2 regions of the Granulicatella elegans genome follow, and region 2 is predicted to be linked to the other one. Evidence: a T-box and tRNA genes for the amino acid it is inferred to sense, from the RefSeq annotation. Region 2 holds a T-box; the other holds one or more tRNA genes.

Region 1 (7,600 bases), 680 kb from region 2:
TTCACCATATTTTTTTATGGCTTCATTTTTATATTTTTTATTATCTGAAACACTAAATCCTTTAAATTTTTCTTCTGATGACATTCTAATTTTCCTTTCTGTAGACAGAATTGTCTTTTCTAATGTATCAATTAATGTTAGAAGTTTTTCCTTTTCATTTTGCATTAACATTAATTGTTTTTGTAAGTGTGGTAATAAGTCCTCTTCCTTTTGTTGCAAAAGTGATTGAATTTCTTTTAGAGAAAATCCTAAATATTTATAATAAAGAATCGTTTGTAGATAAGATAAGTCTTCTTCACTATAATATCGATAACCATTTTCGTCTTTTTGTGGTGAAAGTAAACCTATATTGTCATAATGATGTAAAGTGCGCACCGATACACCACTAAGTTCACTCACTTGTTTAATGAAATACATCTTTATTCCTCCTAACAATTACAGTATACGGTATGACGTTAGGTCATAGTCAAGCTTTTTATAAAAAAATACACCTCCAAAATGGAAGTGTATCCTATTTATGATTTTGTTTGATAAGTAAATCCTTCTCCAATAACATGGGTGACTTCAGTAATAATTGTAAATGCTTCAGGATCTACATCATGAATGATTCTTTGTAATGTCATCACTTGAAGACGGTTAACTGCTACGAATAATACTTTTCTTTCTTCACGAGAATAAAAACCATGACCATCTAAAATCGTTGTACCACGACCAATTTTTTCTTGAATTTGGGCACCAATCTCTTCATATTTCTTAGAGATAATCATAAAGGATTTCTTAGAGTTAAATCCTTCTAATACAAGGTTAATCATTCGACTTGCTGTAAATAAATAAATTAACGTAATAACTACCTTTTCTAAATCAGAAATAATCGATAGTGGACTGACAACAAAAATGTCTAATAGTAATAATGAAACTGATACATTCCATCCTAAATATTTCTTCATCATCATCGCAATAATATCCGTACCAGCAGTAGTACCATTTCCTAGCATCACAACTCCTAAAGCTGCACCAGCCACAACTCCACCACCAATAGCCGCTAATAATGAATTATGCGGAACAAATTGATACAAACCTCTTGTAATATCTAAAAATACCGACATCAAAATAACCGCATAGATAGTATAAAACATCGTTCTTCTCTCTAAAAATTGATAGCCTATTAATAGTAAAGCAATATTAATGACTAAGTTAGAAGTCCCCGGATTAATACCAAATATATAATATAGTAACAAAGTAATCCCTGTTACACCACCACTCCCAAACTGATTTGGAATCACAACTGCATTAATCGTAAAAGAAAAAATAAAAGAACCCATGGTAACCATTAGTATTGAAGTAATCGTTTCTTGATTAATATATTTTTTCATAAAGACTTCTCCTTTCTCTTACTCTGGGTCTCTATGGAATCTTCCATAGAAGTTTTCCGTTGCAAATTGATTAATGATAACGCGAGGATCTGCTTCTTTTAAAACAGAAATTGCATCAATCAATTCATAAGAAGACAACACGGTATGTAATAAATACATCTTTTCATGACTAAATCCACCAATCGCTTCTACACATGAAATACCATGACGAATATTTTTTAAATAAGCTTGCATGACTTCTTCACCATAACGCGTTGTAATTTGTAAAGTTACACGATGATAGCGTTGATGGAAATTGCTAATGACTTTCGTTGAAATATATTGGAATAAAATAGAATATCCTGCATATTTCCAACCAAAAATAGCACCGAATATTAATAACAATAATGTATTAAAGAAAAATACTTCTTGCCAAATTGTTTTACCATTTCGATTAGAAAAGAATAAGGCGATAAAATCCGTTCCACCTGTAGAAGCATTCCCTTTTAGCGCAATAGAAATATAAATCCCGTTCAATACTCCTCCAAAAATAACATTTAATAAAACATCATCAAAAATAGGAGCAAAGTTTAATACTCGAATGAAAAAAACTTCCACATAAAACTTGTAAAATTGAAAAAAATGTAAATCTAGGACTAATTCCTCGATAACAAATAATAGCAACAGGAATATTTAAAGCTAACATCATTAATGAAATGGATAAATCCAATCCAACTAACTCCCCAATTTGATGAATTAAAATAGAAATCCCTAAAAATCCACTTGAAAGGAGATTCGAAGGTTGAATAAATACTTTTAACGTAAATGCTTGTAAAAATCCTGATACTAAAATAGCTAAAAAGCTTACTAGATGACGAACTTTTGGATCTTTACGATATTTACGATACATAGCGGGATTCAATAAACTCATAGACGTTCCCCCACTTTAAAGTGATAACGAATATGATCCGGTGTTAACACTTTTAATTCAGAATCTTGATATAAATAAGGCCATTCCATTTCTTCTAAACGATCTACAATAGACTCCAGCACTTTAATTTCAGGGACAAAGAACATAATTTCTCTAACACCATACATCGTATGATTCGAATCAATTACTTGCCACTCATTAATCGCAATCGAATAATAATGATCATTAAATTGAAAATTAATTCGTTCTGCAACATAATCATAAGTCGTTTTAAACTGAAAAGTGTTTGTTAAAAAATCAGATGTCTTTTGAATATCTTCCACAATATAATGGACTTGATTCAAACGTGTTTTAGCAGGTAATCCATGAATTCCAGTATCCCCTAGTTGAAGAAATTCTTGAATAGGAATCGTCACTTCATTTCCTTCTAAATATTGCATTTCATGATTCACATCTTCTAGTAACAAATCTTTTTTTACACAGTAAAATTTCAAACGATTTTGCTCAGGATCCATAATATAAAACCCTTCACTATAACCATCATCACAAGTTGCCATAATCATTTGCTCTTCTAGTAAAAAATGATTGCTTAAATCTCCTAATAACTGTTTCTTAGGAATTTCAAATCCTAAATAATACGTTAAATTAGTTTTACGAGAGCCAGAATTTTCAGCTGTTATTAGACGAATCATTGGAATACTTCCTTGAGGTAATCCTAATAAAATTTCCGTTTCAAAATCTTGTAAAATGGTCATTCCTAAAACTTGCGTATAAAATCTCTTCATACTATGAATATTTTCTACAAATAACGTTACTTGGGCAATATCCCATTCTTTTTTTGAACCAGAAGGCAATAAATTTTTTACATAGTCAAATAAATTTTTCACTACTCTTCATCCTTTATTGTTCCATTTTTAAAATAAAATAATCCGAACATCATATCAGATTTGTAGTCATCAATAGTTCGGATTCAACATAAATTCATTCTAGTTTTCGAAAGCAACTGTTAATGGTGGTACAACTTGTTTTTTACGAGATACAACACCTGGTAAAATCAATAAACCATTTTCATACTCAGTATTAAATGCTTTAGCAACAGTATCTAACGCTTCCCCTACCACTAATCCAGTAGATACACTTGTTAAAATATTAGTTACTACTAATAAGAAAGTATCGTAACCATGAGTTGCATTTGCTTCTTTCATGCTAAATTCTAATGCTTCTCTACGAGATAATAATTCTTGTTCATCCACAACATTCACTTGTGCAATACGCATATTGTAAGAACCCATTGGGAATGATTTAGCATCTAAATCAATTAATTCTGCTTCAGATTTAGTAGATAAATTTGTACCTGCTTTTAACATTTCTAATCCATAAGAGTTTACATCAATTTCAGCAATACGAGCTAATTCAGTTGCTGCTTCAATATCTTGTTGTGTACATGTTGGTGATTTGAATAATAATGTGTCAGAAACAATAGCTGAAACCATTAATCCTGCAATTTCTTTTGGAATTTCGATTCCGTATTCTTTATACATTTTAAATAAAATCGTATTTGTACATCCTACTGGTTCACAACGATAGAATAGAGGATTTGCCGTTTGGAAATTCGCAATACGGTGATGATCCACAACATATTGTACTTCAACTTTTTCAACATCACTAGCACTTTGTTGAACTTCGTTATGGTCTACTAATGCTACACAATTTGTTTCTTCACTTAATGAAGTGACAACACGAGGAGCTGTTCTATTAAAATAATTTAATGCATATTGAGTTTCCTCATTAGGCTCACCTAGTGCAACTGCTTCTGCATCTTCTCCTAATTGTTTTAATAAATAAGCATACGAAATAGCTGATGTAATCGCATCTGTATCTGGATTTTGGTGTCCAAAAACTAATAATTTACTCATCTTTTATCCTCACTTTTATAATTTTTATACTGATTATTTTACCACACAATATTTAGAAAACCAATCTAAACATCTAAATATCCTTTGTATTCTTGCGTTCTTAAAATACGATTCGCATTTGCAACACGTTCTTTTGTTGGTGGTTCAATATGTTCTAATTTGTATGGAATCCCTAAGTTTTTCCATTTATAAACGCCTAAACGATGATATGGTAAAACTTCGAATTTTAATACATTTTTCAATCCTGCTACAAAATCACTTAATCTTTGTAAATATTCATCATAATCTGAGCGTTCAGGAACTAGTACGTGACGAATCCAAACTGGTTGACCTTTTTCTGATAAATATTCTGCTAATTGTAAAATATTTTTATTAGTCCAAGCAGTTAATTTCTTATGTTGTTCATCATCAATATGTTTAATATCTAATAAAATTAAATCTGTATATTCTAATAATTCTTCGAATTTACTAAAGAATGGTTCATCATACGTAAATGGCATTCCGCAACTATCTAATGTAGTGTGAATTCCCATTGCTTTACAACGTTTGAAGAAATCAATTAGAAAATCAACTTGTAGTAAAGGTTCTCCTCCACTCACTGTTACGCCACCTTTTTTCCCCCAAAAGGCACGATAACGTAATGCTTCCTCTAATAATTCTTGACTTGTAATTTTTTGTCCCGCTCCAATATTCCAAGTATCTGGATTATGGCAAAACTCACATCTCATTCGGCAGCCTTGCATAAATGTTACAAACCGAATGCCAGGTCCATCAACTGACCCAAAACTCTCTGTAGAATGAATATATCCAACAACTGGTTCACTCATTCATAATCCCTCCATTTTTTCGATTCTCTTTTAACATGATTTGTTACCATTATAACACATTTTTCATAAAAACGGTTAGAGGCTTGTTTCGTCAACTACATTTTTCAGTGCGTAATGTTTCAAAGTAATTTCTAATTCAGTATCTAAACTAGAAATTAGTATAAAATTCTTCTATTTTCAAAAAGACGTTCAATAATTTTTCTTGTATGATTTCTACTTTATTTTTATCAAGTTTATTTTCAAATAAATATATAGAATAAGGTATTTCAATTTGAATTGCTTCTACATTCGGTTGTTTGGATAATTCATGAATAATATTTCCACCTTTAAATGGTGTATCTACTTGAATAGAAAGTTTTTCTTTTTCAAAACAACTTACAATAAATTCCAACGATTTTTTTGAAATGGTTGCTTCATTCCTAGTACTAATAATAATTTTTTCTGTTTTAAAATATTTATCATCATAGCTATGTAAATCTAGTAAACAAATTTTTGTAAAATTTTGTTCTTTTAAGGATATTTGTTCCAATATTGCATCGTAATAAGGGGTATAAAATTCCTTTAGCCATTGTTGCTGGATTGCTTTAGAAGGATATTGTTTAAATAATGGATTTCCAACTTCATCATATTTTGGAATGATTGATCGTGTGGAAGTTTTAGAAGTATATTTTGATCGATTCACATCTACGATATATCTCGTAAGTTTCGAAGAAATACTTGTAAATGGAAAGTCTTTAATGAATGTATCCATTTCCCAATCAGTATGAATTCGTTTTGCTTTTGGATTTATTCGTACTTGAATTTCTTCAGGAATTTTTAATCCAGAATGAGGAATAGACAATAAAATAGGAGAAGCATGATTTACTTGTTTTACAGTGATATATGAATTCATGAAATCCTCCTAGTAATACTGAGATTATTAAGTAAATTTAGTATACTTTATTTTAGAGAGGTGAATCAAATGAGTCAACGTGAAATTGATGAAATGTATTCTTATTTATTAGAATTTACAGCTGATGTATTATATTGTGCAGCTCCATATAGTGAAGATAGAAAAGGATTAGCTGCCATTACTTATAATCCAGAGTTTAAACAAAATTTTCTTTTATCGTATCGTAATGAACAAGATACTGTTGAAATGCCTGAAGAAACAAGACAAATAACTACAGAAGTTTGAATGACTTTTGGTGAAGTGATTGATTATGCCTTAAATCAATTACAAGAGTTCCGACTAAAGTATTATCCAAAGCAACAAATGAAACGGTCTCTAAGATTATAATAGATTTTGGAAAGCAAATTTTATTCATTCCAAGTATTGACAGTTATTAGACATATTGCTATAATAACTCTTGTACTGTTCTAGTAGCTCAGCAGGATAGAGCATTCGCCTTCTAAGCGAACGGTCGGGGGTTCGAATCCCTCCTAGAACGTAAGCAAGGAACGTTGATATTTCAACGTTCTTTTTTGTTTTATGATAAAACTTTTACAGTTCAAAAAGAGACGACTCGAGTCGTCTCTTTTTCGACTAAAAATCAAACAAGGATAATTGATTTTCATCTGGTAAGTCCTCTAATACTTTATTCTCAGTCATATAATCAATTAAAGTTTTAGAAACTTTCCCACGTGTTGCTAAATCTTTTTTAGAAATAAATGGTTGTTCTTGTCTTGCTTCAACAATTTTGTTGGCTACGTTTAACCCTAATCCTGGAATTGATCTAAATGGAGCAATTAAACTATCTCCTTCAATGACAAAATTCACTGCATCAGATTTTTCAATATCAACCATTTTAAAATTAAATCCACGTTCACACATTTCATTCGCTAGTTCAAGTACGGTTAATAAGTTTACTTCCTTCGCACTTGCATCATTTCCTTTGTCACGAATTTCCTTCATTCTTTGCTTAATCATTTCTTTTCCTTGTGACATTGCCACAATATCAAAGTCTTGAGCACGAACTGAGAAATAAGCACAATAATATAATAAAGGTTTATGAACTTTAAACCATGCTACACGTAAAGCCATTAATACATAGGCTGCCGCATGGGCTTTCGGGAACATATACTTAATCTTCAAGCAAGATTCAATGTACCATTCTGGAACATTATTTTCTCGCATCATGGCTTGATAGTCTTCTGGTATTCCCTTTCCTTTACGTACGCCTTCCATAATTTTGAAAGCAGCACCGTTTTCGACACCTTTATGAATTAAGTACACCATAATATCATCACGACATCCAATTACTTCCGAAAGTGGAATGCCATGTAGTCGAATTAATTCTTCGGCATTTCCAAGATATACGTCTGTTCCGTGAGATAGTCCTGAAATTTGTAGTAACTCTGTAAATGTACTTGGTTTTGTTTGTTCTAACATTCCACGTACAAATTTTGTACCAAACTCAGGAATTCCGAGTGTACCCGTATTAGAATCAATTTGTTCTGGCGTAACGCCTAACACTTCTGTTCCACCAAAGATTTTCATCACTTCTGGATCATCAGGTGGAATATCCTTCGGTTCAATTCCTGATAAATCTTGTAGCATTCTAATCACAGTCGGATCATCGTGTCCAAGTATGT
Region 2 (7,600 bases):
CAACTCTTTTGTAACGTGTTCTCGCACTTTAGTGATTAATACATTATTTTCTATCCCTTTTAGAACGGTTATACCTGACGTTACACTTTTTCTTGGTAATACTTTAACAGGAACTTCAACCACTTCATCTCTCGTAAAATCACCTGAACCATATGTAACGATAACTTTAGCTTTCAGAGAATCATTCCCTGCTTCAATAGTTGAAGGGATAGTTACCACTTCTTTTTTAGTATTGATTTTTGTAGTAACTGCATCTTTTACAGCATCTTTACTAACTATTTCACCTTGCAAAGCATAAATCGGTTTAACAGTTGCATGCATTGATTTAAAAGTAATTACGATTTCTTTATCATTTTTATCAAATTTAGGCTTAGTTTCATCTGAAGTTAAAAATGGATTGTTAACTAATGTGTATCCCATATTTTTTATAACATCTATATGAGTTTGAACATTACCTTCTGGAATAGGCTGTCCTTCCATTCCTGTTTCAATAATTGTATGTCCTTTTATTTCTTTCCCCTCAGATACAAATTTAATCGTTACAGTTGTTTTAGTTGTTGAATCATCTGGTTTTTCAGAAACAGCAGCTTGTTCTTTGTTTACAGTTGTGCTTGTTGGAGCTGTTTCTTCAGCTTGAATTTGGTGACTCCCAATCATCATTAATCCTGAAGCAATTGCAACACTTGCTACCCCAATCGTAAATTTACGAATACCAAATCGTAAATAACGTTTCACTAGTTTTGCTCGTAGGCTTTCTTTTTGTCTCATACCATTCTCCTAATTTTTATATATTATTTTGCTTAAAACTTGTGTTTTTATATCTATTATTATATTCACAATGTTGTTAGCATAATTTATTTTACTGATATCATTTCTAATTGTCAACAAAATTAATTCTCAATTACCGTTTTTATCATTCCTTTATATCTATTTTTACTTTTCGTCCTCCTCTTATCATTCTATGAATAGCAAACATTTTCAATTGAAATGGTATTCCCATCAATTATTCTATAAATTTTCCAAGCAACCAAAAAACTCTCACTTGCCAGGTAAACAAGTGAGAGATAGGATGGCTACATTTCGTCTGGTGATTCTACTCCTAAAATTGCAAGACCTTGTTTTAAGATAACAGCTGTTGCTTCCACTAATGCTAAACGAGCATTTAGTCCTTCATCTTCTTGTAAGATACGGCTGTTTGCATAGTATTTATTGAAGGCTTGCGCTAGAGAAATCACATATTTAGAAATCACAGAAGGTTCAAATTTGCTTTCTGCATATTTCACAATATTTGGATAATTTTCAATTTGTTTTAATACTTCCCATGCATAGTCATCTTCTAATGATAATGCTTGAGTTAAATCAACTGAAACTCCTGCTTTTCTTAAAATACTCATTGCACGAGCACGAGTATATTGAACATAAGGTCCAGTTTCTCCTTCAAATTGAACAACTTCTTCCAAGTTGAAGTCAAAGTTGTTTGTACGATCATTTTTCAAATCGTGGAAGATTACCGCACCTACCCCAACTTGTTTTGCAACTTGTTCTTTATTAGGTAAGTTTGGATTTTTAGCTTCAATTTGTTTTAAGGCTAATTCTTCAGCTTCACGTAAAACTTCTTCTAATAAGACAATTTTACCTTTACGTGTTGATAATTTTTTACCACCTAATGTAATTAAACCAAAGCCAACGTGAATCATGTTTTCTTGCCAATCACGACCCATTTCATTTAAAACAGCTTTTAATTGTCTGAAGTGGTTTGCTTGTTCATTCCCTACAACGTAAATGTTTTTCGCAAAATCATAAGTTTCTTTACGGTAATGTGCTGCCGCTAAGTCACGTGTAATGTATAATGTAGCACCATCTGATTTTTTGATTAATGCAGGTGGTAAGTCATATTTATCTAAGTGAACAACTGTTGCTCCACGGTCGACTGTTGTAATCCCATTATTTTCTAAATATTCAACAATTGGATCCATTTTATCATTATAGAAAGCTTCACCATTATAAGAATCAAATGTAATTCCTAAAATGTCATACACACGATTGAATTCTTTTAATGATTCAGATTTGAACCAATTCCATAGTTCTTCTGCTTCTGCATCGCCATCTTCTAATTTCTTGAACCATGCACGACCTTCATCTTCTAATGAACTGTCACTTTCTGCTTCATCATGGAATTTTACATATAAACGTAATAATTCTGCGATTGGATCTTGTTCAACGGCTTCTTTTGTTCCCCATTTTTTATAAGCAACGATTAATTTACCGAATTGTGTTCCCCAGTCTCCTAGGTGATTCACTTTAATTGGGTTATAACCAACTTTTTTCTCTAAGTTTACAATGGCATTCCCAATAACTGTTGAACGTAAGTGCCCCATTGACATTGGTTTCGCAATATTTGGACTTGACATATCCACTACAACATTGCGTCCTTGACCGAAGTCAAAGTTACCATATTCTTCTCTTTGTTCTAAAACAGTGTGTAATGTTTCATCTGCAAATTTACCTTTTGATAGGAAGAAGTTTGCATAAGGTCCCATTGCTACTGCTTGGCTAATATGTTCATCAGCAACTGCTTCAACGATTTCTTGTGCAATTGCTTGAGGCGCTTTACGTAATACTTTTGCAAGTGAGAATGCTGGGAAAGCTAAATCTCCTTGTTCTGCATATTTTGGAACTTCAATCATTTTATAAATTTCTTCAAACGATAAATGTTCACTAATTGTTTTATGAATTTGTTCTGCAACTATCTTTTTATAATCCATTTTGACACTCCTTCTTTTGTTATAGATGATAAATAAAAAAGCCCCTAATCAAGCAACCTTGACTAGAGACGAGATAACCCGTGGTACCACTCTTATTGTTTAAAATCTTAAACCACTTTAAACTTTTTTAACGGTAAGCGACCGGATTACTCTACTACGTTCGAATAATCATTTCCAAAGTGCGGTTCATTTACTTCATCATGACTGGCTTCCACCACCCCAGCTCGCTAAAACAGATATCCGTAAACTACTCTCTTCTTCATAAATGTTTATTGTTTATAGGATGATTATAACAAGCGATAGAATATTTGTCTAGTAATTTTACAAGAAACTTTATATCATGTAACACAAAAAGACTTTGCATAGTAATGTCAAGCAAAGTCCATTGTTTGTTTATAATTAAGTGTTGATATTTGCCCTTTTCTTGATAATTCTTTCCTGGCAAGGATGAATATAGCTGGTTCATTTTTAACCGTCTTCCCTTTAAGAAGCACTATACTGATTATTTAATTTTATGCTTATTCATTTTTTCTACAAAAATATTTGTCATAATTTCTCTTAATTCTTCTCTTTCCTTTTCAGGTAAAGGCCCTTCTTGTTTGGCTACTGCATAAAGTTCTGGGTACTGTTTTGCAACTCTCGCTACTGTTCTTGTTGTTGCATGAGCTCTCACTAAAAATGGAATTTTCTTAATCCATTCGCTAGGCACTAATTCAAGTAGCTTTTTCGCCGCTTCTTTATCCGTAATAACAGAAGTCGTTAATCCCGCCTTAATTTGTTTTTGTTCATGTTCTGTAAAATCTTTAATATCCATTGTCATCCTCTTTTCTTTACTCAATGCTATTTTCATTGTAATTCCTTCATTCAAAAGAATCTAATTTTTAACTCTTTTATAAAAAAGTGGAGTCAGCAAATGACAGAAATTGTTTTTGCTCACTTCCACTATTTACATTATTTAAAATATTTTTTAGCTGTTTCAATCGCTTTTTCTTTTATCATTACTTCTCCATATTCTTGTATAACTTCCCAAGACACTCTAGAAAATTCACCGAATTCTCTTAAAAGTGCTAAATCCGCAGTGAAATCTTCTCCTCCAAAAACATCTTGGTATACATGTAGAAAATAATAGTTACTATATCGATATAAAGATGATTTTTGAACATTATATGGATACATTTTTGCTAATTGGACAAAATCCTCAAATGAGTCAAAAAAGACTGTACAATCCAACGGCTCCAATGTTTTTTCTTTTTCAACCGGCGTCTCTACTTTTTTCTCCTTTTTCGATTTCCCCATTCGCTGTCCTAAAGAATGTTGAATCGTATCGACTAAATTTCGAACGAAACGTTCGCTATCTGGTTCAGTATCTTTTTTTTCAACATACTTTGTAACATATAATTCAATACCTTCTGGATTTGGCATCACTTGGAAACTCATACCTTCAGAATCTTCAAATTGATCAATGACATCCATCTCAACTAAAATACTATGGAAAAATTCTTCTATTTCTATAGGATTGGCTAACAACTCTGGAACAGAAGTGCCACGTTCTTGTAAATCTTCATTTTCAATTCTTACTAAAATAGTATCATCATTAATGCGTTCCATTTCCATAATATTCACCTCACTTACATTACGTTTAAAAATTCATTCATTATTTTTTTTACAGAATAGTATTATTGTAACGAATTTTCATAGAATGTAAAGTAATAACCCCTTTTCTATCATTCGTATTAACTCAATAATAACTCTACTAATTCTTCAGCAGTCACATTTCCAAAATATTTACGAATATCAATCGATTCGAATACTGTTGAAACTGCATCTCTTTGGTATTCTACTCCTGTTAATTTTTCTTCTACATCACTAATTTCTCCAAGACCGAAGAAATCTCCATTAATTTTAATCTCTTTAATATGATTTTGTTCAACATTTAAGTGGAATTCAACTTGTCCTGCTGTTGTACGTTTTGATTGTGTTAACGCAAATTTTGGATTTTTTCCATAGTTCCAATCAGGATTATTAAAGTATGTCTTTCTCAATACTTCAATTTTTTCCCAGTCTTCATCTGTCAAAACATATTCTTTAATCAATGAAGTATCTTCCACTTCGAAAATATTTTTCAATAACACTTCTCTAAATTGTAAAATATCTAAATCTTGGAATTCTTCTGCCAAATAAGGCTTAATATTTGTAACACGTGAACGAACTGATTTAATTCCTTTTGATGCAATTTTATCCGCTTTTGGACGTAATAATTGCGGTAAAATCGTCACGTCCACATCCAGCATCAAGGTTCCATGAGCCGTTAAACGACCGTTATTTGAATACATCGCATTCCCTGAGAATTTCTTTCCATCGATGAGTAAATCATTTCTCCCTTGAAGTTCAGCGCCAGTTGCCCCCATTTTATGTAACGCACGAATGACAGGTTGTGTAAATTTACCAAAATCACGGAAACTATCTCCATCATCTTCTGTAATAAAGCAGAAACAAATATTTCCCATATCATGATAAACAGCTCCCCCACCTGAAAAACGACGAACCACTTGAACTTTTAATGAATCAACCCCATCTTGATTGACTTCTTCATAAGTATTTTGATTTTTCCCAATAATAATCGCATTTTCATTGACATAAAATAACAAAATCGGCTCATCTAATTTTTTCTCATTTAATAAAAAATATTCGATTGCCAAATTTGTTGTGGCATCATAGATTTCTTTCCCATTCCGTTGATTTTTTACATAATACATAACCTAACCTCTTTTCTAATCTACTATTAGTATTTTAACAAAAAAACGTTCTTAAAGAAAGTAAGCCACTTCTTTCAAGAACGTTCTATAAAATTTCTGTTTTTCGTTTATAAATTTCTAATGACCAACCTTGTTCTTCATGATAAGTCAGTTGCCCAAATAAATTTTCCTTAATATACACATTTGCCATCACATGATAACGATCTTCTGCTACATATAGCGGAATCGTATATTCTAATAACTCTTTTTTAATTCTTTCCGTTGAAAATACCATACCAACTTTAAAATATGTCACTAATTCTTTTAATAACTCTACAGGTAAATCTTCGGCATTTTTCTTTTGGTTGAAAAACAACCGTCTACTCAAATGAGTCATTTCTTCACTCATTTTATTTGTCAGTTGAGCACCTAATTGTTGATAGAAATCATCCATTTTACGATAATACACTTTTGTAAATTCTTGACCTAAATTTAAAAAGATAAAATTATTTTGTAATTTATAAAAAAATGGAGAATGTAAATGCGTATTTGCATGAGAAATATATAATAAATCTGCGATTTCTTGAGGCGTTAATTGATGTAAAAATTCTAACGACTCAAAATCAATCCAATTATATTCTGTTGTACTAGTTTGAACTTCTTCTAAAAATGCTACGATTTTTTTAGAATCTTTAATATAGTAAAACCCAGTATAATCATCATAAATGGCTAATGGAGAACGTCCCTTTAATAATAAAATATTTTTTGGAACTTCATTTTGTGACAATACTACTGGTTGAAATTTAATCGCGCTACTTAATACATGGTTCGAAATCGAATCTAAATGTACATAAATGGATTGCATCACAAAACTCCTCCCTTAATCTTATTCCTCATTTCTATTATAGGGGAAATAGGCATTACAATGTATATTTATTTCATTACAAATTCTATGTGAAAGCTTTTTCTTTGTAACGAAAATGAAATAAAGACAATCGAAGCCTTCCCTATAAAACTTCAATTGTCTTTTATTCTTACATTTCTCTCAAACGTTTAATGCGATTACTTGTTGCTGGATGTGTAGCAAACCAAGAATCTTTTTCTTCATTTCCTTTTTTAAAAGGATTAGCAATATATAATGTTGCACTTTGAGGATCTGCTTCTTCCATCGCTGGGGCTTCAGAAATTTTTTCCAGTGCTGAAATCAACCCTTGAGGATTACGTGTAAATTCTACCGCTGTAGCATCTGCTAAATATTCACGATTTCTTGAAATTGCTAATTGTAAAATAGTAGACATCAATGGTCCTAATATCATTGCAAAAATGGAAATCACCATCATAATCGCTGCTAGTCCATTTTCATCATCTTTTGACCGTCTAGAAGTTCTTCCCCAAAACATCATTCGACTTCCAAATTGCACTAAAATAGCAATGACTGCGCCAAGCGCAATTGCAATAGTTTGCAACCTTACATCATAATTTCGAATATGAGCAAATTCATGAGCTAAAACTCCTTCTAATTCCTCACGATTCAAACGTTGTAATAAACCTGTTGTTACAGCAACTGCAGCTTTTTCAGGCGAACTACCTGTTGCAAATGCATTCGGAGAGTCATCTTGAATCACAAATATTCTTGGTCTTGGAACTTTTGCAATCATCGCCATATCTTCTACAATATGCCATAATTGCGGTGCTTCATGATATTCTGTCACTTCACGAGCATGATTTAATCGCATCACAACATCTGTTGATTGACTCATCATCATCATGGTATATAGCCCACCTGCCACTAATGCAATAACCATTCCTGCAACAGCATTATCTATTAGTGTGTATCCTAAAGCAATACCTACCAGTAAAAATAATATAAGATAGAATCCTACTACCACCCAAGTTTTTCTTTTATTGGCAGCAATTTGTTCATACATCATCTTCTTCACCTACGCTCAATTTTAAAATTGAACTTTTGGCACTTCACGTGCTTCTGTTGGAATTTCTAACATTGCTTCTTTTGTAAATCCACCAATATTTGCAATAATATTATTTGGAATCGTTTGAATTTTAATGTTATATTGTGCCACGCTTGAATTATATAATTGA

Evidence for each region. A T-box is a leader RNA that pairs with one kind of tRNA and senses whether it is charged. The one in region 2 lies ahead of argS (arginine--tRNA ligase), so its partner is inferred to be a tRNA-Arg.
Region 1: it encodes a tRNA-Arg, which carries the amino acid that the T-box ahead of argS (arginine--tRNA ligase) is inferred to sense. The anticodon was not compared.

The regions. Positions count from the first base shown of each region.
Region 1 covers NZ_CP085953.1:1,696,835-1,704,434, forward strand. Annotated here, with positions in the region: gene LK443_RS08410 (MerR family transcriptional regulator) at 1-417, opposite strand, end outside; gene LK443_RS08415 (YitT family protein) at 516-1,373, opposite strand; gene LK443_RS09400 (YitT family protein) at 1,392-1,970, opposite strand; gene LK443_RS09405 (YitT family protein) at 1,924-2,283, opposite strand; gene LK443_RS08430 (VOC family protein) at 2,280-3,170, opposite strand; gene LK443_RS08435 (manganese-dependent inorganic pyrophosphatase) at 3,270-4,199, opposite strand; gene pflA (pyruvate formate-lyase-activating protein) at 4,265-5,026, opposite strand; gene LK443_RS08445 (N-formylglutamate amidohydrolase) at 5,175-5,918, opposite strand; gene LK443_RS08450 (hypothetical protein) at 5,988-6,203, shown strand; tRNA gene LK443_RS08455 (tRNA-Arg) at 6,383-6,456, shown strand; gene LK443_RS08460 (PolC-type DNA polymerase III) at 6,552-7,600, opposite strand, start outside.
Region 2 covers NZ_CP085953.1:1,012,902-1,020,501, reverse strand. Annotated here, with positions in the region: gene LK443_RS05155 (YSIRK-type signal peptide-containing protein) at 1-768, opposite strand, end outside; gene argS (arginine--tRNA ligase) at 1,074-2,765, opposite strand; T-box leader at 2,827-3,037, opposite strand; gene LK443_RS05145 (hypothetical protein) at 3,268-3,579, opposite strand; gene LK443_RS05140 (adaptor protein MecA) at 3,717-4,379, opposite strand; gene LK443_RS05135 (lipoate--protein ligase) at 4,499-5,521, opposite strand; gene LK443_RS05130 (hypothetical protein) at 5,607-6,368, opposite strand; gene htpX (zinc metalloprotease HtpX) at 6,535-7,431, opposite strand; gene LK443_RS05120 (LemA family protein) at 7,453-7,600, opposite strand, start outside.